2 linked regions of the Dehalococcoides mccartyi CG5 genome follow. The protein of the gene in region 1 interacts with the protein of each later gene in a pairwise test. Links are inferred from orthologs where the notes say so. Each region holds a gene or a part of one and is shown in the gene's direction. Other genes may lie near its edges. The genes, in order: X794_RS04005 and X794_RS01010.

Evidence for each region.
Region 2: the proteins of X794_RS04005 (region 1) and X794_RS01010 interact in binary tests that used the Escherichia coli proteins (3 or more experiments, as listed by UniProt). The link is inferred for Dehalococcoides mccartyi CG5 from one-to-one orthologs.

Annotation. Positions count from the first base shown.
Region 1 is NZ_CP006951.1:748,220-763,515, reverse strand. What follows is about bases 5,985-8,761. They hold X794_RS04005 (iron-sulfur cluster assembly scaffold protein), read left to right. Parts: upstream 5,985-7,069; coding sequence 7,070-7,453; downstream 7,454-8,761. Other genes in these bases: iorA (indolepyruvate ferredoxin oxidoreductase subunit alpha), read right to left, coding at 8,753-8,761; X794_RS03990 (indolepyruvate oxidoreductase subunit beta), read right to left, coding at 8,155-8,748; X794_RS03995 (CBS domain-containing protein), read left to right, coding at 7,670-8,158; X794_RS04010 (SHOCT domain-containing protein), read right to left, coding at 6,647-6,901; X794_RS04015 (heavy metal translocating P-type ATPase), read right to left, coding at 5,985-6,637. Also shown: imidazole glycerol phosphate synthase subunit HisF, read right to left, coding at 1-318; X794_RS04050 (Smr/MutS family protein), read left to right, coding at 492-776; X794_RS04035 (zinc-ribbon domain-containing protein), read left to right, coding at 1,209-1,979; X794_RS04030 (superoxide dismutase), read right to left, coding at 2,077-2,655; X794_RS04025 (ferritin-like domain-containing protein), read right to left, coding at 2,685-3,512; X794_RS04020 (Hsp20/alpha crystallin family protein), read right to left, coding at 3,565-4,053; more of X794_RS04015, read right to left, coding at 4,151-5,984; more of iorA, read right to left, coding at 8,762-10,549; X794_RS03980 (AMP-binding protein), read left to right, coding at 10,880-12,772; X794_RS03975 (branched-chain amino acid ABC transporter permease), read left to right, coding at 12,782-13,666; X794_RS03970 (branched-chain amino acid ABC transporter permease), read left to right, coding at 13,669-14,721; X794_RS03965 (ABC transporter substrate-binding protein), read left to right, coding at 14,764-15,296. UniProt on the Escherichia coli protein: A scaffold on which IscS assembles Fe-S clusters. Exists as 2 interconverting forms, a structured (S) and disordered (D) form. The D-state is the preferred substrate for IscS.
Region 2 is NZ_CP006951.1:194,761-210,135, forward strand. The notes cover bases 8,412-11,267. They hold X794_RS01010 (cysteine desulfurase family protein), read left to right. Parts: upstream 8,412-9,191; coding sequence 9,192-10,343; downstream 10,344-11,267. Other genes in these bases: cbiB (adenosylcobinamide-phosphate synthase CbiB), read left to right, coding at 8,412-8,902; X794_RS01005 (hypothetical protein), read left to right, coding at 8,917-9,177; X794_RS01015 (adenosylcobinamide amidohydrolase), read left to right, coding at 10,379-11,161; cbiE (precorrin-6y C5,15-methyltransferase (decarboxylating) subunit CbiE), read left to right, coding at 11,158-11,267. In the rest of the region: X794_RS00955 (FMN-binding protein), read left to right, coding at 1-878; X794_RS00960 (diphthine--ammonia ligase), read left to right, coding at 1,011-1,766; X794_RS00965 (radical SAM protein), read left to right, coding at 1,763-2,509; X794_RS00970 (SAM-dependent methyltransferase), read left to right, coding at 2,487-3,227; X794_RS00975 (radical SAM protein), read left to right, coding at 3,251-4,075; X794_RS00980 (adenosylcobinamide amidohydrolase), read left to right, coding at 4,106-4,885; X794_RS00985 (radical SAM protein), read left to right, coding at 4,891-5,631; X794_RS00990 (adenosylcobalamin-dependent ribonucleoside-diphosphate reductase), read left to right, coding at 5,640-7,397; X794_RS00995 (cob(I)yrinic acid a,c-diamide adenosyltransferase), read left to right, coding at 7,390-7,929; more of cbiB, read left to right, coding at 7,946-8,411; more of cbiE, read left to right, coding at 11,268-12,717; X794_RS01030 (pyridoxamine 5'-phosphate oxidase family protein), read right to left, coding at 13,137-13,556; X794_RS07365 (hypothetical protein), read right to left, coding at 13,782-13,949; X794_RS01035 (Crp/Fnr family transcriptional regulator), read left to right, coding at 14,083-14,826; X794_RS01045 (patatin family protein), read right to left, coding at 15,153-15,375. UniProt on the Escherichia coli protein: Master enzyme that delivers sulfur to a number of partners involved in Fe-S cluster assembly, tRNA modification or cofactor biosynthesis. Catalyzes the removal of elemental sulfur from cysteine to produce alanine.

The DNA of each region.
Region 1 (15,296 bases):
AGTAATGGTATTTAACGCTACTTTGCTTACGCCCAGAGTAAACAGATTTTCAATATCCTGAAGGTTTCTGATGCCCCCGCCCGCAATTAAGGGCAAACTTGTTTTGGATATAATCTTTTTTACCCAATCCGTATGGATAGAACTATTTTCAATAGTGGCTGTTATATCCAGAAAAGCCAACTCATCTGCCCCTTGTTTGGAATAAACAAAAGCCGCTTCAGCCGGGTCTCTGGCATCGGCCATATCTGTAAACTTGATTTCTTTGACCACGCGGCCATCTTTGACATCTAAACAGGGGATAATTTTTATCGGTTTCAACTTGTCACCAATATGTATTATTTTAGGGCAAAGTATTTCAATGCAGGTATATTTATTAACCCATAAGGGAATAGTATGTCATTTGAAGGTTTAAAGTAAAGGCGGTTACTTGATAATATACGGCAACATTACCGTAATATTGCCCGCACATGGGCATGATGCTAAGATATCTTATGCCATATAATTTGAAGCGAAGCCGCCCTGACAACGTTCCCAATGAAATAAGCCTGCGTCACCTGACTGTTGATGAGGCCTTGCCGGCCTTTAAACAATACTTAAATGATGCGTTCATGGCAGGGCATATGGTTATAAAAATTATACACGGAAAAAGCGGCGGTGTAATCCGCGGGCTGGTTTGGGATGAACTAAAAGGGCATTCGCTTGTTCAGTCTTACCGTTTAGGAGAGTATGGAGAGGGCGGTTCGGGCGTAACTATCGCTTATCTGGAAAGGCGTTAAAGCTAAATTTGCCAGTTTCAAGAATAAATTGAAATGATAGGCCAGTTTTGGCTATAATACGGGTGGTTTTGGTGAGTGTGGCCTAGCGGTTAAGGCACCAGGTTGTGGCCCTGGAGATCGTGGGTTCAAGTCCCATCACTCACCCCATTTTCAAAGCGGCCTGCGCCTATAGCTCAGTGGATAGAGCATCGGTCTTCGGAACCGAGGGTCGTGGGTTCGAATCCCTCTAGGCGCGCCAAAATTAAAGCTAAATTTAAGCCCCTGGCACTAAAATGCTGGGGGCTTTTTTGTTGTTGCTATAACTAATGGCAAATATATATTTATAGATTTAAGTATTGGTTTGGTCTGAAAATATTCATTATGAATATCTTGACAGCTATAGCTAACGCAAGACTATAATACCCAAGGTATCCAAATATGAGAGGTTAGAAGATGTCGTATTGTCCAAAATGCGGAAACGCCATGTCTGATGATGATTTATTTTGTAAATCATGCGGTGCAAAACAGGAGAAAATGCAACTGACTGAAGACAAAACTGTAATAACCCAGCCGGCGGCAGTTGAGCAAATTGCCCCAAAAACACCCATGGGTGAAACAGGTGTATCATCATTTTCAAATGGTGCTTCCGTATGGAGCCCTGCACCCCAAAAGAAAAAAACCAACATGCCGGTTACACTGCTTTCGGCTTTCTTGGCATTAGCTATCATAAGCACTGGGTTTTTAGGCTATAAGTATATAGATGACAGTAATACTATTGATACCCAGCAAGAAACTATTAGCGGGCTTAATGCAGATAAGACCGGATTGCAGTCAGACCTTGCTGCTGCCCAGAGTACTATTCAGGATGTAAACAACCAGCTTAGTTTATCTGAAGCGCAATTAGCAACTACCGAAGATGAGCTTTCAGCCATTCAGGCAAAATATCCGCTTAGAAATTTTGAGTCTCTTAATAAACTACAACTGTGGGCAAGCAGCCATAAACAAACTGAATATAGTTACGCTGATGACCAATATGCTACTGCTCTGAGAGTACAAAAAGCGGCTATGGAAGACGGATATCTGGTATCTGCCTGTATTTCATGGGGGCATGCAGATGGATATTCTTATATACTATGCGAAGCTATGGTAGGGACAACAGTCTATTATTGGTTTCCTGAAACCGGTATCGTGCAATCCTATATGACTGATATACCGGTTGACTAACTTATAACCGTTTTAGGGTTTCAAAATATACCAGAAGTGTATGCCAAAGGGCAGTATTTCTACTGCCCTTTGGTTTTTTGGGATATTAAGAATAAGTTTATATCAGGAAACGTTTTTCCACCTCAGACCAGTTTATATTTTTTATAAAGGCAGCAATGTATTCTGCTCGTTTCAGCCCGTAATCTGTCAGGAAGGCATGTTCAAATACGTCTATTACCAGTATCGGGGTGGCACCTGCCAGATGCCCGGCTTCATGCTCGTTTATCCACTGGTTAAACAGGCGTCCGGTCTGAGGGTCTTTATAGAGTATTACCCAGCCTATGCCCCGCATAGCGGAGGTAGCTTTAAAGTCTGCTTCCCAGAGCTGGTAACTACCGAATTCTGCTGCCAGTGCCTGGTAGAATTTGCCCGTTTCTGATAGGGGTACAGATTTTCCAAGGTTAGAAAAATAGTATTCGTGCAAACGCATACCGTCAAATTCAAACCCGAAACGGCGTTTGAGCTCAGCATATTCCGGCGTAGCTGTTTTACCTTCCTCAAGCATGGCCTTTAAAGTATCCGCAAGTTTGTTGGTGTTGTTTACATAACCTTGGTATAAAGTAAAATGGTTTTTAAGCAGGGTATCAGAAAACCCTTCAATACCAGTCAGGGCAGAATAGTCACGTGCAGTGTACATAGCCTGTTCCTCCGAAGTGTAATATATTTTTATTCCAAAAGGTCTTTGAATATTTCAGCGTGGTAACGTTCGTGGGTTGCCAGCTTCTGGAAAAGTTCTTTGACATCACTTTCGTTTGTTTGGGCAGCAGATTGGTCATATTTATCGGCTACCTTGTGTTCTAACTCTATGTCTGCCTTGAGCATTTTGGTATGATCACGGGTTTTTTCAAATTTATCATGTTCCAGATGGGGGTGGCCTTTTTTATCTATCATTTTTTCTGACAGCCAGCCCATGTGCTGCATTTCGTTTATAGCCTGATCCTGAAGTTCTTTTCGGGTTTCTTCGTTTTTAGCTGAGTAAGATTGAAGCAGATACTGGATGATAACAGTGTATTCGTGTTTTATGCCCCAACTCAGGTTTTCAGTGGTAATATTAGATGTATCTCCGCGGCGGTCCACCATTTTTTCGCGCAGGGTTTTTTCAACAAAATGCTTGAAATCACCCTGATGGGATTCTTCATCTGCGAGTATGCGTTCTAACAAGCGCTTAATCTTGGGGTCATCAATGAGTTTTATATGCTCGCGGTATTGGGTAATGGCCCCATTCTCAAGCCCCACATTAGCCTGCATCCATTCAGATACAGTCTTACCGGTCATATCCATCATGCCGCGTTTAAAACTCAGTTCGCCGCCCAAAGTTGTGATAGCTTCTGCAAGCCAGTCCAGATGGCGCATTTCTTCACGGGCAATGGCTTCTATTTCACAAGCTACCTCACCTTCGCCGATAGCATATGCATGACCCAGATATTGGATAATGGCTCCATGCTCATCTTCCATATCTTTTGTGAGTAGCTCTATGGTTTTTGATTTTTCCATTGGAGTCCTTTCTCTATTTGGATTATTTAGAGCGGGCAGTGTATAGCCATTGTCAGGATTGGGCTTTAGGTTTTATGGATTGGGTATTAAGGTCAGTTTTTTTGGGTTTGGCGGCCTTGATTACCGAAACTTTTTTGGGTTTGGCCTCAGATGACTTGGGTATGGTAATTTCCAGAATGCCATTATCCAGAGTGGCAGCAATATTCTGAGGGTCGGTATTATTGGGCAGGGTCATAGAGCGTGAGAAACTGCCGTAACTCCTCTCACTGAAATAATAGTTCTCTTCTGATATTTCGCAATCGCACTTTTTTTCACCTTTTATGCTGAGAACGTTATCAGATACCGAGACTTCAATATCCTCTTCGTTTATTCCGGGCATTTCTGCTTTTATCAGATATTTGTCTTTGAGTTCTACCATTTCGGTTGCCGGCAGCCAGTCACGTTCATTAGTAAGCATGTTCCAGAGGCCGGGACTGAGTACTTCTCGGAAAGGACGCCAGGGGCGAAGTGACCAACCGGGTTGCCATCTTTCCAGAGTCATAATCATACCTCCTTTTATGCCCGCTCATTATCCATATAAAAAGTATGACACGCAGGCAAAAATGTCTCAATACGTATCACTACTTATAACGTATGTATTATTGCTTCGGATAGCTACTTAGTTTTAGACTTCGCAAGCGGAGAGAGTTGCCGACTACGGTCAGAGAGCTGATAGCCATGGCCAGAGCCGCCAGTATGGGGTTTAAAAAGCCGTATTCCCCCAGAAAGAACCGCAGGGGTTGAGGCACGCCATTCTGGCTGAAAAACAGGTAGAGTACACCGGCTGCTACCGGAATCAGAATAATATTATAGAAGAACGCCCAGAAAAGGTTCTGGCGGATAGTATTTAAAGTTGCCTTGCTCAAACGAATAGCTTTGGTAATGCCGAAAAGATCACCTGAAATAAGGGTGATATCACCAGTTTCCATAGCTATATCAGTGCCGGTGCCAATGGCTATGCCTACATCTGCCTTAGCCAGTGCCGGGGCATCATTGATACCGTCCCCCACCATCGCTACAAAGTGACCTTTTGCCTGAAGGTCTTTTATCAGATTAGACTTGTCTTCGGGTTTGACCTCAGCTATATATTGGTCTATACCCAACTCATCTGCAATACGTTTGGCTGCCCGGTGGTTGTCACCTGTGAGCATAATCGGATTAAGTTTGTTTGCTTTCAGTTCGGCAATAACCGCAGCAGATTCGCGTTTCAAAATATCCCTGATGGCCACAATACCCTCAGGTTTGCCATCTACAGCTACGAAAATAAGGCTTTCCCCCGCTTCCCAGAGTTTATCAGCTTCAGCTTGATATGCACCCAGTGATATATTATTGGACTGCATCAGGTTGGCGTTGCCAATGAGTATTTGGGCGCCGTTTATGGTAGCTTTTAGCCCTGCGCCCGGCAAAGCGGAAAATTCCGACGGGTTTGAAAGTTCAAGTTTTTTGCGTACAGCTTCTTTCAAGATAGCTTTGGCCAGCGGGTGCTCGGAAAACTGTTCGGCAGAAGCAGTCAAAGTTAAAAAGGCATCTTTATCCAGACGGTGGCTTACCAGATTGCTCAGTACCGGTTTGCCGCGGGTAAGGGTGCCTGTTTTATCCAGTACAATAGTATCCAGCTTATGCATTTTCTCAAGAGCTACTGCACTGCGAATAAGTATCCCGTTTTCAGCCCCTTTTCCCATGCCGACAATCAGGGCTGTAGGTGTGGCCAGCCCCAAAGCACACGGGCAGGCGATAATCAGTACTGCTATCAGGTTCAAAAATGCATAAGTAAAAGATGGCTCAGGCCCTAAGGCCAGCCAGAAAACAAAGATCAATATAGCTATTCCTATAACCGCAGGCACAAAGACCGAGGCTATTTTATCTGCCAGACGCTGAATAGGGGCTTTGCTACCCTGAGCTTCCTCAACCAGACGGATTATACGGGCAAGTGCGGTATCTGCCCCAACTTTTCGGGCTTCATATGTAAACGCACCGGTTTGATTGAATGTACCGCCAATGACATTATCACCGGTCTTTTTTTCAGACGGAATACTTTCGCCGGTTATCATAGATTCATCCAGACTGGAATAACCCTCCAGTATCAGTCCGTCTACCGGCAGTCTTTCACCCGGGCGGATAACAATCTTATCGCCTGCCATAACTTGGCTGATGCTTACCAAAATCTCCTTTCCGTCTTTGATAACTGAGGCAGTATTAGGCTGCAGACCTATCAGACGGCGAATGGCATCAGAGGTACGCCCTCTGGCACGGGATTCCAAAAAACGCCCGGTCAGGATAAGGGCGATAATCATGGCGGAGGTGTCAAAGTACAGGTGTTTTTCCAGCAGGGGCGAATCAAATAAAGATGGAAATAGCAAAGCTATCAGGCTGTACAGATAGGCTGCGGAAGTACCCAGTGCTATAAGGGTATTCATATCTGTAGTACGGTTTTTCAGGGCGGAAAATGCCCCCCTGTAAAAACGTATACCTGCCCAAAACTGAACAGGCGTTGCCAGCAGGAACATTAAAATTTCCTTACCGCTGAATGCAGGCAGGAAACCGGTTATCATAAGACATATTCCAAGTAGCAAAGCGACGGAAAGTTCCCGTTTCAATTTACGGGTTTCGGCATCTTCTGATCGGGAAAGTTCATCCTGAGGCGTTTCTTCAGGCAAAAGTTCATAACCCATATTGCTTATAGACTGGCTGAGTTCGCGGAAAGTAATGGAGTCCAGATATTCTACACTGGCAGTCTGGTTAGCCAGATTGACACTGGCATTAATTACGCCGACGGTATTCTTCAGAGCTTTTTCTGCCCTGGCTACACAGGATGCACAGTGGAGGCCTTTTATGGGGAAAATGGATTTGCGGCTGATAATGCCATAACCCAAATCAGTGATAATTGACTTGATATCTGCCAGATTGATAATGGAAGGATCATAATTAAATATAAGCTTGCCGGAGGCGAAATTCAGTTTGGGGTTTATTACCCCGGCTGTTTTTGACAAACGGCCTTCTATACCGGCGGCACATCTGGTACATGACATGCCGCTTATACCTGTAATTATCTTGGGCAGAGTATCTGTCAGGTTATTTTCAGGCATTGCTTTGGGCTAAGACAAGAGGTCTTTTTTCATTTGATCAAATTCTTCCTTGGTTATCTCGCCCTTTGCATAGCGTTCTTTCAATATTTCCATGTAATGGGTTTTATTGGTTGCAGATGAAACGGAAGATGCAGTCTGCCCTTTTTTAGTAAGGTGGATAATGCCCCAGATAATTACTCCGATAATAGCACACCAGAAAATGACCATGAAGATACCGCCAAAAATCATCCAGCCCCAGCCAGCACTTGACCAATCAAACATCATGGTTTTGGCCTCCTCGGCATATTTTGTAATATTATAGCACACAAGATATGGTTTAAGGTTTGACTGTTAAGCTTAAAAAGTATGTGTTAAAATTATATAAGAGTTAAGTTTTGCTTTTTGGTTTTTCTATTGTTATCCTAATAGTATCCGGGGAAAAGGGGATGTGATATGACTTTGTACTTTGAAAAGGTTATGGAATATTTCGTTAATCCTCTTAATTCAGGTGAAATGGAAAATCCTGACGGGATAGGCAGGGCCGGCAATGCCGTTTGTGGCGATGTTACTGAATTTTACATAAGGGTTAAAGATAACCGTTTGGTAGAAGTTAAGTTTAAAACTTATGGCTGCGGGGCGGCTGTAGCTATATCCAGTTTGGTAAGCCTGATGGCTACCGGCAAGACAATTGAAGAAGCCATGAAGATTGATAACAAGGCAGTAGAGGCTGAAATAAAGGGGTTGCCCCAGAACCGTAACCATTGTTCCCAAATGGGGCCACAAGCCTTGCACAGCGCTATTGCCGACTATAAAATCAAAGTTCAGGCCAGAGGTTAATATGACACACTCAAATTCCGGTAAAAATCCTGCTGCTTGCCCATATTGTGATATTACTACTGAAACTGAAGCACGCATGCCTTTCTGCAAAGCCTGCAAGCTGTCACTTTTTTATTGCCCCGCTTGCGGTGGGTTGTTTGGACGGGGAGAATCCTGTTGCCCCCATTGCCAGGCAGAGATAACTGTACAAAAAGAAAAATAGACGGGTGAGGGATTTTGGAAAACGTTATCGTCAGTGAACTGTGTGAAAAGATATCCGACAAGCGGATGGTTAAAGATGATATGGGTATTGAATATGCCATAAAGGCTTTTGCTGCTCATACGCACACCCACGTCCTTTTCGTGGTAAATAAAGATGGCATTTTGACCGGGGTTGTTAAACTTAAACAGCTGCTTGAATGGGTAAAAGTGAAGCTGAATATTGTGTCTGAAAAACATATCGTGACCCGTTCGGATGCTTTTGAAGTACTGCGACTCAGCCAGTCATGCACTATTAAAGAAATAACTTCCGAAATTATCAGCGTCAAACAAACCGATGCCATTGCTCATGCCATAAACCTGATGGCAGACAAGGAAATGGTAGAAATGCCGGTAATAGATGATGCAGGCAAACTGGTGGGTGAACTGAGAATTTCAGACTTGCTTTCAAAGCTTTTGGTAGATATTGCATCTGCCGAATCTGATAATACTTGCTCCCTGAGTTAGCTTTGCTTAGCGGACGCTGTGTATCCCGCTGAAAATGCTTTCAAATTTGCCTCAAGTAACTTTGGCGGAAGGCGTTTCTTTATAGCCTCGGTTAGTATTTCAAAATCAAAGGGCAGATAACGGGCGGCATATCCCAGAAGGTATATATTCAGCATTTTAGGATTGCCCAGCTCTTTGACTGCCTGATTTGCGGCTATAAAATCCACTTTTATACCTAAGCGGGTATATCCGTCCAGTATTTCGGCATCTGAAGGGTATTTTGACAGGCCCAGACTTATGGAAGCCGGAGGCATGGCCATATCATTTATAACCGCTTTGGTTTGTGAACCCAGATACTCCATATAGCGGGCAGACTCCAGTTTTTCAAAGGCAATAATAAGGTCTGTTTGCCCTTTTGAAATAAGGGGAGAGCGGACTTCCTTAGCAAAACGGAGGTGGCTGACTACACTTCCTCCGCGTTGAGCCATGCCGAGCGTATCAGTCTTTTTGACATCATAGCCGGCGGCCATAGCCGCATCGCACAGCACATTACTTGCCAGTATGACTCCCTGTCCCCCCACGCCCACAATCAATATATCAAACTTTTTCATAAACTTACGCCGCCTCATTGGTTTTAATGGCTTTTTTGGGGCAGACCTGATGGCACAGGTTGCAGTTATTGCCGGTACAAAGACCCTGGTCTATAAATAGCTTATCACCCTCACGCTGGATAGCCGGACAGCCTAAAAGAAGACAGGCGTCACAGCGGTTGCACAGGCCGGTGTCTATAATATTGGGCAAGGAACGTTTACGGCAGATTACATTGCATTCCCCGCGTACAATTATCACATTCAGTTCCCCGCTGGATATCGCATTCTTCAGCCCGTTTCTTAGGGATTTCAGGTCAAAAGCAGGGATAATTTGGAGGTTTTTTATGCCCGCTCCCTTTACCAGTTCTTCCAGATTCACTTCGGTAACTGTTTGACCACTTGCGGCAATACCGCAACCGGGGTTTCCCTGATGGCCGGTCATGGCGGTGGTGCGGTTATCCAGTATAAGTATGGTTATCCGTGACTGGTTATAAACCGCATTAATTAGACCATTTATACCGGAATGCATAAAGGTGGAGTCACCTATAATGGCTATAACTGGCTCGGTCAGGCCCGATTTTTCCATACCTACCGCCTGGCTGATGCTTCCGCCCATGCAGCCACAGGTATCCATAGCTGAAAGCGGGGGGTAAGCACCCAGAGTGTAACAGCCTATGTCACCTGCAAGTACCAGCTTGGGCTCACGTTTGGGTTTGCCGGGCAGAGCCGAACGCTGCCCCAGTGTGCTAAGGGTAAAAAATACGCCGGTATGCGGGCAACCGGCACATAAAAGCGGCGGCCGCTTGGGAAAGTCTGAAGTGGCAGGTTTAAACAGAATATCTTTTGGTTCAGGTAGTATGCCTGCCTTTACGGCAGAAGCACGGATGATATCCGGGTTCAGTTCGCCGCTGCGGGGTACATATTTTTTGCCTATTGCCGAAATACCCATGCGGCAGAGAGCATCTTCAATAACTGAATCCAGTTCCTCTACAACAAATATAGTTTCAACACTCTGGCTGAATTCTTTTATAAGGTTTTTTGGCAAAGGGAAAGTCATACCCAGCTTCAGGAAAGAAGCTTCAGGGAAAACTTCTCTGGCATACTGAAAAGCAATGCCGCTGCTTATAATACCCAGTTTGGCATTTCCGGGTATGTATTTGTTAAAGGGGCAGGTTTCGGCATATTCGCCTATCAGTTCTTCCCGTTTAAGTACCTTCGGCCACTGCATGCGGGCAGCGGTGGGTACCATAACCAGTTTAGAGGCGTCGTGTTTGAAGCTTGGCAGGGTAGGTACCTGTCTTTCGGAGAGGGTTTCTACCAGAGAACTGGAATGGGAAACACGGGTAGTACTGCGCAGAATTACCGGAGTGTCAAAATGTTCGCTTAGCTCAAATGCCAGAGCCATATAATCATAAGCCTCCTGGCTGTTTGACGGCTCAAGCACCGGCATTTTTGAAAGATGTGCATAGTGGCGGGTATCCTGTTCGTTCTGGGATGAATGTATGCCGGGGTCATCCGCTACTATTATGACTAATCCACCCTTTACACCGGTGGTGGAAACAGCCATAAACGCATCGGCGGCTACATTGAGGCCTACGTGTTTCATGGCAGCCAGTGCCCGTACCCCGGTGTACGATGCACCGGTAGCTACTTCTACGGCTACGGCTTCGTTAGATGACCACTGGGTATGTATATCTGGAAATTTAGCCAGATTTTCCATTATTTCGGTACTGGGAGTGCCGGGATAGGCAGCGGCCAGTTTAAGACCTGCGTCATACGCACCTAAGGCTAAAGCTTCATTGCCGGATAATAGCTTTTTCAAGACCTTGTTCTCCCGTTGGATAATAGTTCTAGAATAATCAATAGCTTTCGGCTTGTCAATCAGGCAGTATTTATACGCTACTGACCAACTATTAGAATATAAAAGAATATTGTTTGACACCTATTTGTTCCTGTGTTACACTACGCCAATGAAATACGCAGGCTACACTTATTTTTGCTTCATGTTTACCGGGCGCACCCTGTGTGCGCTTTCGGGGGTAGCTGATGAGTAAAAATAGGTAAACCGATTTATAGGTAACAGTGTTTTACAGACTCACCTCCCCCACGCGGGAGGTGAAGTTTTTTAGGCAGATAAATAAAGAGGGTTGTTATGGCTGAAGTAGACACGATACCCAAACTGGTAAAACATAACGCCGAGCAATGGGGCGATAAGCCTGCCATGTGTATGAAAAATCTGGGTATATGGCAAAAATATACCTGGAGTGATTATTATCAAACCGTAAAATATTTCGGTTTGGGTTTGCTTAGCCTGGGTACCAAACCTTCCGACCGGGTGGCTATTATAGGCGATAATGAACCCGAATGGTTTTGGGCGGAATTTGCCGCCCAGTCTATTGGTGCAATTCCTACCGGTATATACGTTGATTCCATACCTGACGAGGTTAAATATATTGCCAGCCATGCTGAAGTAAGAGTGGCAGTGGTAAATGACCAAGAACAGGCAGACAAATTTCTTGAGCTGCTGCCCGAATTGCCAAACTTAATTAAGATTATTTACTGGGATCCCAAAGGGCTTAAAAACTACGATGACCCCATGCTTGTAAGCTTTAAAGAAGTAATAAAGCTGGGCAGGGAATACGAAAAAGCCAACCTAGATTTATTTGAGCGACTGCTAGATACTACCAAACCAGATGATATAGCCTTTGTTTATTACACTTCAGGTACTACCGGCCTGCAAAAAGGGGCTATGCTCAGCCACCGTTCCCTTATTACTACTGCAAAGGGTTTTGTTGCCCGTTACCCGCTGAGTTATAAAGACGATCTTATTTCCAATTTCCCTGCCTCATGGGTGGGGGACAGTTTTTTTGCCACTATACCCCACATTCTCTCCGGGGCACGCCTGAATTTTCCTGAAGAACCGGAAACGGTAGCCGAAGATACCCGTGAGATTGGGCCTAATTTCGTCATATACGGCCCGCGTCAGTGGGAGAGTCTGGTAAGTGAGATACAGGTAAAAATAATGGACGCCCACCCCTTGAAACGTTTGGCTTATAAAGTGCTTTCACCCGTGGGATATAAAATGGCCGAAAAAACTCTCACCGGAGGCAAGCCCGGTTTGCCTCTCATGGTAGGCCATAAAATAGCAGACGCTCTGCTGTTTCATCCTTTGAAAGATAAACTTGGAGTCAGCAAGGTAAGATTCGGGGTTACCGGAAGTTCGGTGCTTTCGCTGGATACTTTTAAAATGATACATTCCATGGGTATTGAGCTAAGGCAGAATTATGCTTCAACTGAAGCCGGGTTTATTTCTTCCCATGGGAAGGGTGATATAAGCTTTGAAAGTGTGGGACGGCCGGCGCTTGGTACTGAGGTACGCCTGACAGATGAAGGTGAACTCCTTATCCGCAGTGACTGTATGTTCAGCGGCTATTACAAAGATCCTGAGAGAACTGCCCAAAGTTTTCGGGATGGCTGGTTTGCTACCGGTGATGCTGTAAATATAAACGAAAAGGGTCACCTGATATTCCTTGACCGCCTTAAGGATTTGGGAGTGCTGGCAAACGGGATAAAATATGCCCCTCAGTATATTGAAGGACGCTTGCGTTTCAGCCCTTATATAAAAGATGCCATGGTAGTTGGCGGTGAAGACAAGGAATATGTAACCGCTATTATAAATATTGATTTCACTATGGTAAGCAAATGGGCACAGAAAAACCGTTTGAATTTCACTACCTTTGTAGATCTTTCCCAGAAAAATGAAATAGCTGATTTAGTGGCCAAAGACCTTATGAGGGTAAACAGTTATTTGCCGGAAGGCTCTAGGGTAAGGAAATTTGTTTTGCTGCATAAAGAGTTTGACCCCGATGAAGCTGAACTTACCCGTACCCGAAAACTTCGGCGGGGATTTGTATCCGAAAGATATAAAGACCTGATAGATGCCATGTACCATCTGAATAAGGAAGTAAAGGTGGAAGCGGCGGTAACCTATCGGGACGGACGCAAGGGTGTGGTAACTACCAGTATAAAAGTAAGGTCTTTGTAGGCGGAGATTATGGCAGATTTATTACAATATATAATAACCGGCATTACAGTCGGTCTGGTATACTCTCTGATTGCTCTGGGTTTTACCCTTATCTGGAAATCCTCATCGGTAGCCAATCTGGCACTGGGGCAGATGGTTCTTATATGCTCGTGGTTTACCTACAGTATGCTGGCACAGGTAGGCATGCCCCTTTGGCTGGGATTTATCTGTGTGGTTTTATTTGCACTGGCTTTGGGCTGGCTGATGGAAAGAATTATCCTCAGACCGCTTATCGGCCAACCTATTCTTTCATTGGTTACAGTGACACTGGGGGTGGGATTTTTCCTTGAGGGTGTAGTCAGTTTTGTCTGGCCGCAGAGCGTGGCAGCTATGCCGAAAATATTCCCCGAAACGCCTATCCATATCGGTTCAGCTGTTATCTCGCAGGAATATGTGTGGGCGGCCGGCATATCTTTACTGCTTTTTGCCCTGCTGACCATCTTTTTCAAATATCACAAAATGGGTGTAGCCATGAGGGCTACTGCTGATGACCAACAGGCAGTTCAGGCCTGCGGCATACCCGTAACCCGTATATTCTCACTGTCATGGATGCTGGCCATAGTTTTAGCGGCAGTGGGCGGGGTATTAATGTCCAGTATCGGCGGTATCACTCTGGGGCTGGTGGAAACCGGTATCAAGGCCTTTTCAGTGGTGATACTGGGCGGACTTGATTCGTTCCTGGGTGCCATGATAGCCGGACCTATAATCGGTTTGGCTGAAAATCTGGGAGGCGGTTATCTCACTGCCCTTACCTGGCCGGGTGTCAAGGAAGTGATACCCTTTATCATCATTATCATAGTAATGTTCATCAAGCCGTATGGCCTGTTTGGGCAGGAACGCATCGAGAGGATATAGCCATGGATTTACCTTGCGGAACGCGTAATTTTAGCTATAAGACGGATATGGCAATTTTCCGTACCAAAACCCACTGGGCCATGCTTATAGGTTTTTTGATACTCCTGTTCAGCCTGCCTTTCAATATCAACAGTTACTGGCTGGGGATATTAAACCTCATAGGCATTACAGTTATTGCCGCCGCCGGCTTAAATATATTGATGGGATATTGCGGCCAGCTTTCGGTAGGTCATGCCGGCTTTATTGCAGTAGGGGCATACACCACCGCTATTTTGGCAAATAAGCTGGGTGTGCCTTTCCCCTTTGATATGATAGCCTCAGGCATTATGGCCGGGCTGGTAGGTGTTTTGTTCGGGTTGCCTTCCCTGCGGGTAAAAGGGTTTTATCTGGCCATTTCTACCATTGCCGCCCAGTTCATTATTATCTGGGTAATAAACCACTGGTCAGGTCTGACCGGCGGTTTCAACGGCATTGTGATACCTCCAATCAACCTTTTTAACTTTGACTTTACTACTCAGGGCAGCCAGTTTTTCATCATTATGCTGGTGGCGGTTTTGGCTATCTTCTTTATGAAAAATATTGCCCGCACCCGTATAGGACGGGCATTTGTAGCCATACGGGATAATGATTTGGCGGCCGAGGTTATGGGTATAAATGTATTTAGATACAAGCTTCTGGCATTTTTCATCGGATGTTTTCTGGCTGGTGTGGCAGGTTCGCTCATGGCTCACTGGATAGGTTATTTGACGGCTGAAAACTTCACTCTGTCAGATTCTATTTTGTATGTAGGTATTGTGATTATCGGCGGATTGGGTACAGGGGTAGGCCCTATATTAGGGACACTGTTTATCCGCCTGCTTCAACAGGGAGTGCAATATGTATCTCCCCTTATGGGCTCTGCTTTTCCGCAGTTGCCATCCGGGTTTGCAGCCGGGCTTGGGCCTATGGTCTTCGGTCTGGCAATCGTCTTGTTCCTGGTGCTTGAACCAAGGGGCCTCGCCCATCGCTGGCAGTTGTTCAAGTCATCTTACCGGTATTGGCCTTTCTCGTATTAGGCGAAAAAATAGGAAATTAGAAAAGAAGGAGGAGCATAAATCATGTTAGGGCAAAACCGTAAACAATTGATAAAGAGGGGAGCTTTATCCTTTTTTAGTATGCTCCTTTTGCTTTTTTCGGTGGCGGCGGGGGGATGCGGCACAAGCGAGACTGATGTCAATAATCCTGACGGAACTGTAAAACCCACTTTAAAAGTCGGTTTTTCCATACCTTATACCGGTCCTGCGGCTGAAAAAGGCTCTGTGATGGGGAATGCCAAACTGGATGCAATCAAATACATAAATGAGGAATTGGGCGGCGTAAACGGATACCAGATAGAAGTCCTTTGGCGGGATACCAAATATGATTCTTCACTGGCGGCTACTATTGTGCAGGAAATGATGGATAAAGAATGTTTATTCTTCACCACCTGCGCCTCAAAAGAAATGCAGGCCTCTATGGAGATTGCCAACAGGGCAAATTTCCCCGGTTTTACTGTCTTCAGTTCGCCTGTTTGCACCCATCCGCCGAAGCATATATATGCACAGCTTCCGGATTACGGTGACAGCTGGGCATCTTTTGCCAAATATTACAT
Region 2 (15,375 bases), 550 kb from region 1 along the record:
GGGCTAAACTGGAAGATCATGATTTCTTTGATCAATACATAGGACGGCAGTTTGATACTGGATTGATACTTGGTGATGATATTGATGTGGTTTCCGGAGCTACCATCTCCAGTACAGGCGTAGCTTTGGGAGTATATCAGGGTAGAGCCTTGTTGGCAGATGAACTGGGCGAGTCATATCCGGCACCTATGGAGATCGTAAAATTTGGTATTGGTGAAATCCTGCTGATATCCGGATTGATTATGACTGTATTATTCCGGACTTTTGCTGTTTTTCGAAAGAGGAAATGGCTACGCTATATCACTTTAACTTTGGGGTTGGGAGTTTTGGGATTCTGGTTATCCCGTCCATTGAGTCTGACCAATATAGTTGCGTGGTTGATAGGGTCACCACCTAACCTGCCTAATAATCTGTTCTTGTACATACTGGTTTTGGGAGTGGTAGGCCTGGTTTTATTGACCGGCAAGAATTTTTATTGTTTCTGGCTGTGTCCGTTTTCGGCAGTTCAGGAAGTGACCTATAGAATCGGTGGACAGATTGGACTCAAACCTAAGCCCAAAACCTACAAGTTCCTCAGGAATATACGCTTCCTGTTGTTATGGGCGGCTCTGATGCTGGTTTTCTGGTTTACCAATCCCTCGCTGGCTGTTTTTGAACCTTGGGGTACATTATTTAGCCAGGTAGGGGGAATAGATCAGTGGTTACTTCTTATTCTTACTATAACCTTTAGCTTCTTTATTTTCAGTCCATGGTGCTTCTACATCTGCCCGGTGGGGGCATTTCTGGATATTGTCATCAAAGTACGCAAGGGAGGAATCAGTCTGTGGAAAAAGCTCAAAGTATTCCGGGTAAAGAGGTTGGCAGAGGACAAAGCATAGTTGTGACCATAATGATAACCCTTATAGCTTTGTTGAGTATGGTAGTGATATTCATGAAGATAGCAGGTATTGAGATTTAGCATTGTTGGTTGTAAATCATTTTCAATAACTCATTTGCGGAAGGAGGATTAGATGAAAAAGGCCTTTGTATCCTGGAGTGGAGGCAAGGACTGTTCATTATCGTTACTAAGGGCGCTGAGGGACGGCTACGAGGTGCAGTGTTTAGCCAGTATGTTTACCGAAGGGACGGGCAGGCTTTACCCTCATCATTTCACGCCTCAATTACTTGAGAGCCAGGCGGAAGCCATTGGCATACCGCTGGAAATAACCTGGACAAACGGACAGGAGTATACCAGTAACTATATCAAGATGCTAAAGCGTTTTAGGGAAGAGGGCATCACGGTTGCCGTGTTCGGGGATGTGAGTGTGGGTAACCCGGACGCTCTGGAGCACCGGATGTGGGTGGAAAGGGTTTGCCAGGCCGCTGATATGGAAGTACTGCTGCCCTTATGGGATGAAGACCGCGAATCCATAATCGGTGACCTTATAGATTCGGGATTTGAAACCCTTATTGTAGCCGCCGATGACAGTAAATTAGGCAGGAGCTGGTTGGGCAGGAAACTTGATTATACACTCTTTAATGAACTCAAATCCCTGCACACAACTTCACCTGACGGCAAGATAGGGCTTTATCATACCCTGACGGTGGATGGGCCTATCTTCAAAAAGAAGCTGGAGATAGCTGACCGGAAGACCGTTTACAAGGAATGCGGCCTATATGACGGCAAACCCACTATAGCTCCGTTCTGGTATCTGGAACTCAGTGATTGTTTTCTGGTTGAGAAGCCGTTGCTGGTTGCAGAAGATATCGGGGTAGAAACGTCATGAAAACTAACATTTACCACATCACCCATACCCCGACTACCGGGAGTGTATCCCTGCGTTTCTGGGGTTGCAACATGAGTTGTCACGGGTGCCTGTGTAAAGAGGGGATTTATGACCACCTTCTTAAAGAGAACAGGTTCGATAAATTGCTTCAAGCGAAAAATACATCCAAGCCCGGACGCCTCCTGGAACTGGATGAAGTACTGGCCAGACTGGATGAACTGCAACCCAAAAAGATATTCCTGACCGGAGAAGAGGCCTCTCTTGACCCGAATTATGCCGCTATCACCAAAGCGTTCCACCAGCGTTTTAACTGTGAAAATGTTTTGTATACCAATGGCTTTAAGATACCTGAAATTGAAGATACGGATGCAGTTGAAGTAGGAATCAAGGCTATTTCCGAGGAACTGCACCAGTGGTATACCGAGCGCTCGGTTGAGCCGATAAAACAAAATTTCATCCGCTATGCCCACTCAGAGGTTAAGCTTACGGCAGCCTCTATACTTATACCCGGTCTGGTAGAAATTGAAGAAATTGAGCGGATAGCTCAATTCATCGCCAGCGTCAACCCGGATATTCCTTACTTTGTTTTGCCATACTTTCCGGCCGGTGATAATAACTGGCGCAAGACCAGGCCGGAAGAGGTTGCTGAAGCGGTTGAAAGAGTAAGCCGCTATCTGACTAACGTATCCGGCTGCCGGGGTGTTGAACAGGAAATACTCTATGAAGTGGAACGGGTGGTTTAAAGCCATGACCGGAGCTATTTCCAGAATATATTATCCCAAAGTATTCATTACCGGTGTCGGAGCCGGTGGCAGGGCCTTCCTGACACCGGTGGCTGAGGCGGCTGTAAGACGCTGCGGCATTATAACCGCCTGGGCAGAAGTGATAAAAAGTTTGGGGTTTAGTCTGGAAGGCAAGCTGGTTTTGGAACAAAACTGCACTAACTATCAAGAAGTACTTGTTAAGGCGGCAAAGCTGGCTCGAACTAAGGGGGAAGACATTGCCCTTTTAGTAAAGGATGACCCTCTGGTGTATTCAGCCGGCCTTGACAGCTACAAAGAGGTTTTTAAAGACTTCCGGATTGAATTTATACCGGCTGTTTCCAGTTTGCAGTTGCTGGCGGCCGCTACCCGGGTTTCACTGGAAGATTGCCTGCTGGTAGTCTATAAACCGGATGCCGCCGGCAATATTGACCAATCTGATTTAGTCGTAAAGCGGGAGCGTATGTTAAAGGCTTACAAAGCCGGTTACAACCTGATTATCTTGAATGACCTGGAACAAACTCTGGCCCAGACCGCCGGTTTTTTGATTGAGAGAGGGATACCGGCAGATACAAAGATAATAGTTGGCGAACAGATGGGCACTGAAAGCCAGAAAATAACCGGAAAAAGTATCTCTGAAGTATCCCGGGGTACCAGCCACTGGATGTCCTGTATGGCGGTAAAACAGCCGGAGTACTAAAACAGTAAATTGTGAGGAAAGATATGACCATCTCCAATCTTAAATATCAGGCTGATTCAACGCCTTGCGGAGATAAGGCAGATATGCAGACCAATGTTTACCACGTTGCCTATGCCCCGGCTATCAAAAAGGCTTACCTTTTCCACTGGGGATGCAATCTGGAATGCAAGGGTTGCCTGTGCAAGAAGGAAATAAACTGCATGGCACTGGAGGAAAATCTGGACGTGGTCTTCCGCGACCCCCGTTTCTGCCCGCCTCAGACACCTTCTGCTACGCTTTCCTTCGGAAAACTTGTTTCCCTGCTGGAGAATATAGAGCTTACCGAGGTGGCCTTTGAAGGGCAGGAAGCCTCTCTGGACCCGATGTTGCCGGATATCTGCCGGTGGCTAAAAGACAGAGGCTGCAAGGTTATTCTGCATACCAACGGGGTGGCCATGGCAGATGCCAGCCATATTGATGACGTGATTGTCAGCCTGAAAGCTATTACTCCTGAACTCTATGCCGGGTACACCTGCCGTTCCAATGCCAGCCTGCTGGACAACTTTCGGAAATACTACGAATCCGGGGTTAACCTGAAAGCCGAAAGTGTATATATACCGGACTATATAGGTCTTGAAGAAACCGAAAAAATTGCCAAGTTTATTGCTTCGGTGGATACAAATATTCCCTACCGGATGGATGCCTATTTTGCATCCGGTGACAACCCCTGGCGGCCGCCTACGCCTGAGGAGATGCAGATTGCTCTGGCGGTTGCCCGCAAGCACCTGAAGAATGTCTACTGCACCCAGCAGACCAAGAAGGACCTAAGCAAAGCAGACCTGCTGTACGAAGTGGTGCGGCTGTATTAGATAGCAATATGGAGTAAGGAGATCAAAAACTTGACTACTAAAAGTGAACTTAAAAAAATATCACTGGGTTCGTTTGAAGGCTTTACTGCCGATACGGTTTATTATACAGCTATTGGGTATCCTAATAATGTTTTTGCCCTTCGGTTTGATGAAATGCGGGATGTCATAAGCAGCCGCCACGGTATTATGAAGTCTGATTTTTTAACTATCTGCCATATACCGGACGAGCTGGGTCTTTATATGCATGACCAGAGCAAGAGCCATTTCTATTATTATGGGCAGCTGCTGGCAGATGTACTGAAAGAATATGACATTGAAATTGAAAACACCGCCTTCCTCTCCACCGGTGTTCAGATGCGTAACCTGGCCTTTGCGGTGGAAAAGTATGAAGAACTCTGGGTGGCTTGTTTTACCACCGCCGGCGTTCGCCACAATGCAGTTCGGATAGGCAAAGATGCGGCGGTGGGTATTGAACGCAACGGTGAATTCAAGGGTTTCGGGACTATCTGCCACGTGGTGATTACCAATGCTTCTTTTGACCACGGAGCTTTGGTTTCATCGGTCATAACCGTTACCGAGGCCAAAAATGTAGCCCTTCAGGAGATGGATATAAGGAGTTCCCATAATCCGGATTGGCTGGCCACCGGCACCGGGACTGACCAGGTGATTGTAGCTTCAGGCTTCGGAGAGAAGTGCAAGTATGTGCAGGGGCATACCGTAATAGGCAAGATGATGGCAGATGCGGTTATAAAATCTACCAAAGAAGCGGTGGCCAACTGTATCCGGGACACGGCCGGCCAGCCTGACTAGGTAAGATGAATATTTACCAGATTACCTATGAACCGAATTACCGGGTGCTGGGGCTCCATTTCTGGGGTTGCAACCTTTTTTGCCGCGGCTGTTATAAAAACTACTGGACTGACGACCTTAGTCTGCCCGGCAGTTCGGTAGAACAGCTTAAAGATGCCCCCAGAGCGAAAACCCCTGCCATATTTTTAACCCTTGAAGAGGTGCTTGAAAAGACCGAAGGCCTTGCCCCCCGAGATATATTCTTTATGGGCAAGGAAGCCTCGCTTGACCCCGAACTGCCTCTGCTTGCAGCGAGGCTTCATGCCCGGCACAAAGGTTTTCATACCCTGCTTACCAATGGCGTCAAGCTAACTGACCTTTCAGATATAGACGAAGCGGTTTTTGGTTTTAAATCTGCCAGCGAATCTGTCCATCGGGAATATACCGGGTTGTCCAACCTGGGCATAATGAACAATTTCAAGAAGGTTTATCAGAACGGTAAAAAACTGCAGGCCGAAATAGCCTTCATTCCCAATCTGGTAGAGGAAGAGGAGATTGGGGCGTTAGCTAAGACTATTTCTGAAATAGACCGCAAGATTCTTTTCCGGGTTACCTCGTATTTTGCGGTTCCGGGCGCCCCATGGCCAGCTGCTTCGCGGGAACAGGTGGAAGATGCGGCAGCGTTTGCCCGCAAATACCTTGATGACGTGGTTACCATGGCTTCAGACAGCCGGGATAACAGCTGGAAGCCGGAAGTAATCTTATAGGAATAAATATGAAACTAAGCGGGAACGCCAAAATAGTACTTGAAAAACGCTACCTGAAACGGGACGGAGACGGGAGTATTACCGAATCCCCGGAGGATATGTTCCGCAGGGTAGCGGATGCAGTGGCGGCGGCTGAAAATGCTTATAACCAGCAGGGTAAAGCCGCCTGCTGGGCGGACGAATTTTACCGTATGATGACCGGTCTTGAATTCCTGCCTAATTCGCCTACCCTCCTTAATGCCGGGCGCGAACTGGGGCTTTTGTCATCCTGCTTTGTTTTACCGGTGGAAGACTCTGTTGAGGGTATCGCTAAAGCCATCGGTGAAGCTATGATTATCCATCAGTACGGGGGCGGCACCGGCTTTGCCTTTGATACTATAAGACCGGAAGATACCCCGATTAAAAGCGGACATAACGTAGCCGGCGGACCGGTCAGACTGGTGGGGGTTTTTTCGGAGGCGGCCAACTATATCAAACAGGCAGGGGTTCGCTGTGGCTGCAATTCGGCCAGTTTGCCGGTAAATCATCCGGACATCCTGAAATTTATCCGGGCTAAAGATGAGGGTAATCACTCGGCCAATTTTGGCATTAATATAGCCCTGACTGACAGCTTTATCCAAAAGGTTAGACGCGGGGAGGATTATGAACTGATTAACCCGCGTACAGGGGAAGTTACCGGCAGTTTATCTGCCTCAGACGTTTTTTACCGCATCGCCCAAAGCGCCTGGGAAACAGGCGACCCGGGTATAATGTTTATTGACCGGATAAATAAAGATAATCCCACCCCGCAGCTTGGGGAATTTGTAACTACCGACCCCTGCGGCGGTCAGCCATTACTCCCGTATGAATCAGCTACCTTGGGGACTATAAACCTGTCCCTTATGGCATTGAAAGAGGGTAACTGCTTCGGGGTAGATTACCTGCGGCTTGGCAAGCTTATTGCCAAAGCTATCCGTTTTCTGGATGACGTGCTGGAAGTAAACCGTTATCCGATACCGGAAGTTGAAAGAGCGGCTAAAGCCACCCGCAAAATCGGCCTTGGGTTCATGGGCTTTGCTGAAATGCTGATAAAGCTGGGTATCCGCTATGATTCAGAGCAGGCGGTATCTCTGGCAGATAGGCTTATGACCTTTGTAAATGAAACAGTTAATAAAGCCAGTGAAGAACTGGCACTGGAACGGGGGTCTTTCCCGGCCTTTGCGGGCAATATATATGCTAAAAGCGGGGCTAAACCCAGACGAAATGCCACCTGCCTTACATTTACCAATACCGGTACCACCAGTATCATTGCCGATACCTCGGTAGGTATCCACCCTATATATTCACTGGTTATGGTGCGCAATATACTGGACGGGCAGCGTCTGCTGGATATCAACCATACTTTTGAAGAAACAGCCCGGGAAAGGGGTTTTTTCAACCCGGTGCTTATAGAAAAACTGCTGACGGGTGAAAGCCCTCAAAATTGCCCGGAGATACCCCGGGATTACCGCAGGTTGCTGGTTACCGCCCGGGATATTCAGCCGGAGTGGTGTATAAGGGTACAGGCAGCTTTCCAGAAACATACGGACAACGCTATTTCCCAGACGGTCAATTTTCCTAAATCTGCCACGGTTGAGGATATAGCAGAGTTATTCCTGAAATCCCATGAATTGGGACTTAAAGGGGTTACGGCTTATCGGGACAGCAGCCGGGACGTGCAGGTACTCTGCACCGGAACAGACTGCCGGGATATAGCCAAACAGTATTTTGAGGATTGCCATGTTTGATATATCGGTTCAAACACAAACCGGTCTGGTACAGGTTTTTTATGGTGACGGCCGGGGCAAGACTTCGGCGGCTATGGGTGAGGTCTGGCAGGCAGTTTCGCAGGGTCTTAAAGTCTGTGCGGTTTTCTTTATGAAGGGTAAACGCAGGGAGGCGGAATATAATATTCTTGAAAAACTGCAGGTGGAATACACAGTCTTTGGCCGAAGCGGTTTCCTGAGCAGTGCGGATACCCAAGCCGAGGATTCTAAACTTTGCCGCCAGGCTTTGGAATTTGCCGAAGGGCAAATACGTTCGGGCAAATGGGATTTGGTGGTGCTGGATGAAATTAACAATGCCCAGTATTACGGTTTTATACAAGCTAGAGATATCTTAAAACTTTTATCTGCCAAGCCTGTTGGCACCTCGCTTATCCTTACCGGAAAAGTGGTGGACAAAGCGGTAGCAGAGGAAGTAAATCTGATAGATGAATGCTGCAAGGTCAAACACCCGTATGACCGGGGTATTCTGGCCCGGCAGGGTATAGACTTTTGAAGATGAGTAAAAGCAGATGAACGAATATATTTTGATTTTAGTTCTGGCCGTCCTCTGGGACTTGGCTCTGGCCGAGCCTCCGGCGGCTATTCACCTGACTGTCTGGATAGGGCGGGTGATTTCGGTGGTAGAGAAAACCGGGCTTAAGATGCGCAGTCACGCCTTGCAGTATATCTTCGGCATGCTGGCCTCGCTCTTCCTGATAGCCCTCTTCGGCTGGCTTAGCTACTGGCTGCTTGCTTATCTGGGCGGTATCAGTTTTGTACTATACATAATAGCGGCCTTCTTACTGCTTAAGCCTACCTTTTGTTTTAAATTTAATGCCCGTATGTCTCTGTTGGTGGAAAAGTATCTGAAGGGCGGAGACTACCGGATAGAAAGTGCTGACAAGGAAATCCGCTATCTTTTGACAACAGTTGAACGCGAAAAAGGGGATGAGTTTGCCCCGCCCATGATATCCTCTACCATTCGTTCACTCTCGGAAAACGCCTCGGATTTTCTGGTTGCCCCCCTTTTCTACTTCCTGATTTTGGGTGTACCGGGGGCGGTAGCCTACCGGGTTTCCAATACCCTGGACGGTATGCTGGGGCACAGGGGAGAGTACGAGTATTTGGGTAAATTTGCCGCCTGCCTGGATGATATACTTAATTACATACCGGCAAGGCTGACCGGACTGATGTTTGTGCTCTCGGCCTTTGTTTCCGGTCTGGATGGTAAAAATGCCTGGAAGATGGCACTCAGAGACCAGTCCAAAACTGAAAGCCCCAATGCCGGCTGGCCGATGGCAGCTACCGCCGGTGCTTTGGGAGTCAGACTTGAGCGGGCCGGCCACTATGCTCTGGGAGACGCTGATAAACCCCTTACAGCAGGTCATATAGGCCAGGCCGTCAGGCTTTTTAGAGTAATGTCCGCTATTGATATTATTGGCAGTATCGGCATATTGTTTCTGCTATCTTGGGTGAGCCTAAATTAATCGGAGGTGGCTGTATGGCCAGAGAAATGACTCATTGTTACGTTAAAATACCCGTTAAGCCGCTGGATGACGCTGCCTTGGAAAAGGTACGCCAAATGGAACAAAAGTTGGGCTTGCCACTTATAGCTTTCAGCGCCCGAAATGATGAATATGCTCGTCTGACAGAAGAGCAACTAAAGGAACTGGATAAACTGGGGGAGGAACTGGATGCCTCCATTGTGGCCTATAGCCGGGGCAAGAGTGCCCGTCCCGGTAGCCAAGCCTGCCGTATATAGGGCAAAGGAATAATATGGAAAATATAATTTATCTGGATAATGCCGCCAGTACCTCGGTTGACCCGCGGGTAGTTGAGGCCATGCTGCCTTATTTTAGTCAATATTACGGCAATCCTTCGGCTATTCACCCCATGGGGCGTCTGGCTGATGAAGCCTTGGAAACCGCCCGTGAGCAGGTAGCGAGACTTATTAACTGCCAGCCGGAGGAAATCATCTTTACCAGCGGAGGTACCGAGTCCGACAATCTGGCTATCACCGGGGTCGCCTCTGCCTGCCGGGGCAATCATATTATTACCTCGGAGATTGAGCATCATGCGGTATTGGAAGCCTGCCATGCCCTTGTAAAAAAAGGCTTTGAGATTACCTATCTGCCGGTTGACCGCTCGGGGCAGGTTTCAGCACAGGACTTGCAGGCTGCCATTACGCCCCAAACCGCTCTGGTAAGTATTATGGCAGCCAATAATGTAATCGGCACCCTTCAGCCCATAGCTGAGATAGGGGCTATCTGCCGCAAACGGGGTGTATTTTTCCATACCGATGCCGTCCAGATGGCAGGCCACCTAAGCGTAGATGTAAAGCGGGATAATATAGACCTTTTATCCTTGTCTGGCCACAAGTTTAACGGCCCGAAGGGGGTGGGCATACTTTTTGCCCGAAGTGAAATACCTTTGTCACCCCTTATTCTGGGCGGCGGGCAGGAAGCGGGACTGCGCTCGGGTACTGAGAATGTTCCGGGGATTGCGGGATTGGGAGTAGCATCTGAAATAGCTATGGCTGAAATGGAGTCTGAAGCCAAGCGCCTTTGCAAACTCCGTGATGACCTGATAAACAGGATTCTGGCCGATATTCCAGGCACCTGCCTTAACGGACACCCGGGAAAGAGATTGCCGAATAATGTGAATATCAGCTTTGAAGGTATAGAGGGCGAATATTTTACCAAAGAGTTGTCCAAACAAGGTATCTGCGTTTCCACCGGTTCGGCCTGCAGTTCAGAAAGCCACGAAGCACCTTATGTGCTGCTGGCTATCGGACGGGAAAGGAAACTGGCTAACTGTTCAATCCGCCTGTCTCTGGGGAAGATGACCACTGCTGAGGATGTCAATAAAACAGTGGCTGCTATTTGCTCGGTTGCCGCCAAAATACGCAAGCAAACCAGAGTTTGGTAAGTATATTTAATTTAAAGCATTTGAGAGATACAAAAATGGCCATCATAAAAGCAAGAGACGTGTGTAAACTGCCCGGGATTAAGGCAGAAGTTCTGGATACCCAAGTCTGGGATACCAGAGCCAATGCACTTGTTATACATTTAGACGAATCTCGCCCATGCCTCTCCGGAACTGATGGGTATAATGACATCGGGCTAATTTGTAACTGTTACCTGCCCAAAGACCTGTGCGACTATCTCCATTACAGCCACAAAGATTACGGGGATTACTTAAACGACCTGAAGAAAGAAATTGCCTCATTTTACAGTGTTAATACTAAAGAAATATCCATGATATCCACCGGGGTGGATATGGCTGAACTTAGCTATGCCTTTGAGTCTTATGATAAGCTGTGGGTGTGTGCTTGGGTTACGGCTGGCTTTAAGCATAATGCCATGCGGATAGGGGTGGATAAGGCTTGCGGGATTGAAATTGAGGGTGAATATCAGCCCTGCGGCACTATCAATATAATTGCCGCCAGCAATGCCAAACTTGATTCCGCTACTATGGCCTCAAGCTTTATAACCATAACCGAAGCTAAGATAGTAGCTCTTCAAGACCTTGATATCCATAGTTCCTTTAACCCCAAGTTACAGGCAACCGGTACCGGGACTGACCAGATAGTAGTGATTTCCGGTAATGATTTTGTCTGCCGATACGCCGGTGGACATACCCGCCTGGGTGAGCTTCTGGCCAAAGCTGTTACCAGTGCCTGCAAAAAAGCCTTTAACCTTCAACTGGCTAAAGACCCCAATTACCACTTTGTGAGTGAACAATGAAGCTAGATTCCAATCAAACCGGCTGCCAGATAACAGACCAAGCCGGACGCAGGATAAACCTTAAAACCATGCCTAAGAGAATTATTTCTCTGGCACCCAGCTTGACTGAAATTGTTTATGCTATGGGTGCTGACAACCTTCTGTGCGGGGTGACCGAGTACTGTGATTATCCGCCGGAAGCCCGAAATAAGCCATGGGTAGGCGGTTACAGCACGGTTGACATCGGCCAGATTGGCAAAATACAGCCTGACCTGATACTTACAGGGCAGATACACCTCAAAGCGGTCATTCCTCAACTGGAGGCACTTGGTTACCCGGTGCTGGTGCTTGAACCAAGTACCATAGAAGGTCTGCTTGCAACTATCCGGATAATCGGGAAATGCACGGGTAGACAAGAAGCCGCCGAAGATCTGGTTAGATCACTGCAAAGACGTGCTGGCTTTGTTACTGCCAAAATAGGCTTGTTGCCCACTGAAAGCCGCCCCAAAGTTTACATACTTCATGAGTGTGAAACGTGGAAAACTTTTGGCTCCGAGACTATCGGTGATACTCTGGTCCATCTGGCCGGGGGGTATAATATCGGGCGGGATTTTGGCAGTTATTACCCTTATCCCACTAAAGAGGCTATTAAGCTTAAAAACCCGGAGATTATTATTGCCGAAACCGGTTACGGGGATAACCCGCAAGAACCGCTTAGTGTTGCCCTTAATGAACCAGCTTTGGCTCAGGTAACTGCCCGCCAAACAGGGCAGGTCTTCGGTATACATAGCGACCTTGTCAGCCGGGCAGGCCCCCGAATGGTGGACGGGCTTGAGTGTTTGGCTTGCCTTATTCACCCGGAGTTATTCCCTCAAAAACCGTCCGCTTGCCGTGGCAAGGTCTACATAGCCGGGGTCGGGCCGGGCTCAGCCGAATGGGTATCTCCCCAAGTTCAAAATCTGGTGGCAAAGGCAGATATACTGGTTGGCTGGGAACAGGATTTAAAGCCGGTTCGGAGTTTGATAAAAAACCAAAAGATATTCCTGCAGGAAGCCTGCAACTATCTTGAAATACCCAAGCAGGCGGCAGCTGAGGCTCAGAAAAACGGGGGCACTGTTGTTGTACTCAAAACCGGTGATCCGCTGGTCGCACCAGCCGGGATTCACGGCATAGCAAATACCTTTGGCGGATTTGAGATGGAGGTTGTTCCGGGTATAAGCTCGGTTCAGATGGCAGCCGCCAAGGCCTGTTTATCCCTGTATGATGCCGCCGTTATTACCTATCACCCTCTGCCCCATGACGGAGGTAAAGACCTGCGCAAGAAACGCAAGCGGATGCTTTCTGCCTTAAGCTGGGGATTGCATCTGATAGTCCTGACCGGCGTCCGCCAGATGCCGGATGATACTGCCCTCTATCTGCTTGGCAAAGGCATAGCGGCGGATTCTTCGGTGCTTATTTGTGAAAACCTGACCTACCCCAACGAGAAAATCACTGCATGCTCTCTGTCCGAAGTAGCTCAAAGGAAGTTTGACTGGCTTTCAGTTATGGTGATTTTTAACAGGTATACTTCGCATTAGTTAGTGATGCTTAAGTAATCATTCTGAACATATCAGCTTAGTACTTAGGTATGTTAACAAAGCAGCCAATCTTTAAAGATTGGCTGCTTTCCAGTTATCTTATGGTAATTGTATTTGCGTAGTAATTATGAAGAACGATTTGGCTTACTTACTTTTCCGGAAATACACAATCAGTAATACTACAGCGATAAAGCCTGATATCGGGTGGAACCAGAGGTTTGCTGTATACGATTCACCTTTATCTATGAGGGTGATCATTTGACATGCACAACCAATACTCAGAACAGCAAGTATAGCACCCAATATTCCATATAATTTATTGTTCACGTGATATCCTTTATTCGTCTTCATATTTATCGCTTTTATTCGCTGATACTATCAAGGTGCAGCTGTAACTGATTTCACAACTACCGATTATCCTAGGAAATCAGTTTCCCCTTGTCCTGCGGAGCCTGAGAATAGACGGCATCTACCTTAACTGTACCTACACCGGTAATATCAACACCCATAGCTGCTTTCAATGCTTTGGCAAATTGCTCAAAGAGGGGGCCGGAGGTGTGGTATTTCAGGAAAGTGCCCTTCACCTGGTAGGTGGTAAAGGGAGGTGCGATCGGGATTTTAACGGCTACAATAGCTACTTTCTTAGTTTCCTCAAGATTTTTAAAGGTACGGGTTGTGCGTCCATATAAATCAGCAAACGCCAGGGTTTCTTCATCAACAGCTGTCATGCTGGTTTTAGGAGTAACATTTAGTACTCCGTTTTTATCTACGGTAGCAACCATTTTGGGTACACCGGCATCCTGAAATAGGCTGATTACTTCTTTAGACATCTTAGCCATATTGATTTACCATCCTTTTATTATTAAAAATATGAGTGTTACTTAGATTAGGCTTAAGCAATTCCTAAGCCATGTAAACTCCTTTGTATAAATAATATCAATCTCAAGTGTCTATTTTAGGGACCTCAGGTTGAATATTAGTTATTAAGAGTATCAAACGCGAGATCTAAGGTTACCAATGTTTTTATATTTTCTGAGTTAGTGAATAATACCTATCAGCTTGTGCTACTCTAAAAGAGCAATTATGGCTAGGACTATAGCTGTTATACCAAGTAGCAGATGTACCCAGAAGAGTTTGATTGTGATAAACCCTTTAAGCGGGTTGTTAGGGGTTTTCAGGGTGAAACCACAGATTCCTGCAGCCATAATGAAGATAAGAGCCCAAGTAGTCATGAATATATCCTCCTTCAATGTTAATAGTAAATATTTGCATAAATATGAACTCTGGTCTGTAAAATTTATTACATTATTGTGGCTAGTTTTTCGGGTATAATTTAGATGTTACGCAAAGACGTGGAGGCCTCCTTTGGAATACTTGAATTGCATGATGGATCTGTGGTTGTTTGAATCTTTGAGCAAGTCTGAAAAGACCGAAATCAGTCATCTTTTTCGGAGGCCGGAGTATCTGAAAAATGAGCATCTTTTTAGTGAAGGTGAACCTGCGAGTGCCGTATTTGTTGTTACCAAGGGGAGGATCAAACTTTTTAAGACATCAGAAAACGGGAGAGAAATTGTCCTGGGATATTTGACCCCTAACCAGCTCTTTGGTGAAGAGATATTGTTTAATGATGCTATCCGGACTATTGCAGCCGTAGCAGTAGAGGACACCAAGCTGTGTGCTTGTTATAAAAATGACTTTGAAAATCTGCTTTCCCAAAATTCACAAATAGCGGTTAAGGTGATAAAGGCCTTGAGCGATAAAATTAACCATATTACTGAAACTTTGGCAGATATGGCCATTTACGATACTCAGGTCAGGCTTGCGCGCACTTTAGCGAGATTAGCCAAGGAACATGGCGAAGATGTATGTGATGGCCGGCGGTTAAATTTCCGTTTGACTCATGATGATTTGGGTTCTTTGGTTGGAGCTTCCAGAGTAATGGTAACCAATGTGATGAAGTCCCTCAAAAAATCCGGCATTATCAAAGATGATATCGACCATAAGCTGGTTGTCAGCCAGTGGTTTTTGAAAGATTATTCTGATGAAAAGCCAACATTTATCAGGAATAATTCAACCAGCTGCGAATGTTTCCCGAAATCTGATGCATAGGTGTGCAACATATAAGATAGATAGTCTATCGGAAAGAATGAGCAGGCTTTTTATCCTTATATAGCCTGTAAGTTTGGGAGATTCTTAGACTTAAGATGCTAGGTACGGTTCTACTTTGAGGTCTTTATCTTAGTGAATAGTATTGTTATCCGGCTTGATTGGATATAATCTCGATTGGGTAAATCAGGGTTTTGCGATTGACATAGGACGCCAGATGGTGGAGCTGAGGGGATTCGAACCCCTGACCTCCTCCTTGCAAAGGAGGCGCTCTCCCGACTAAGCTACAGCCCCACGGAGCACCATTATACCAAGTTTGAGTGAAAGTGTTAAATCGGGGGGGCGTAGCTGAATTTTTGAAGCAGCAGGTGTTTTAGATGAGGTACGGCATCAGTTGCCCCCAGCTCTCCCCGCAAGACTATTTCCGGGGCTTTCAGGAAATCGCCTGGACCTATTCCTGAGAGGTCAGGCTCAATGGCAATATCGGCGGCCAGCAGATTTTCCTGAGCCATATGTATTGACATAATATTTACTATCTGGAAGGCTGTATCA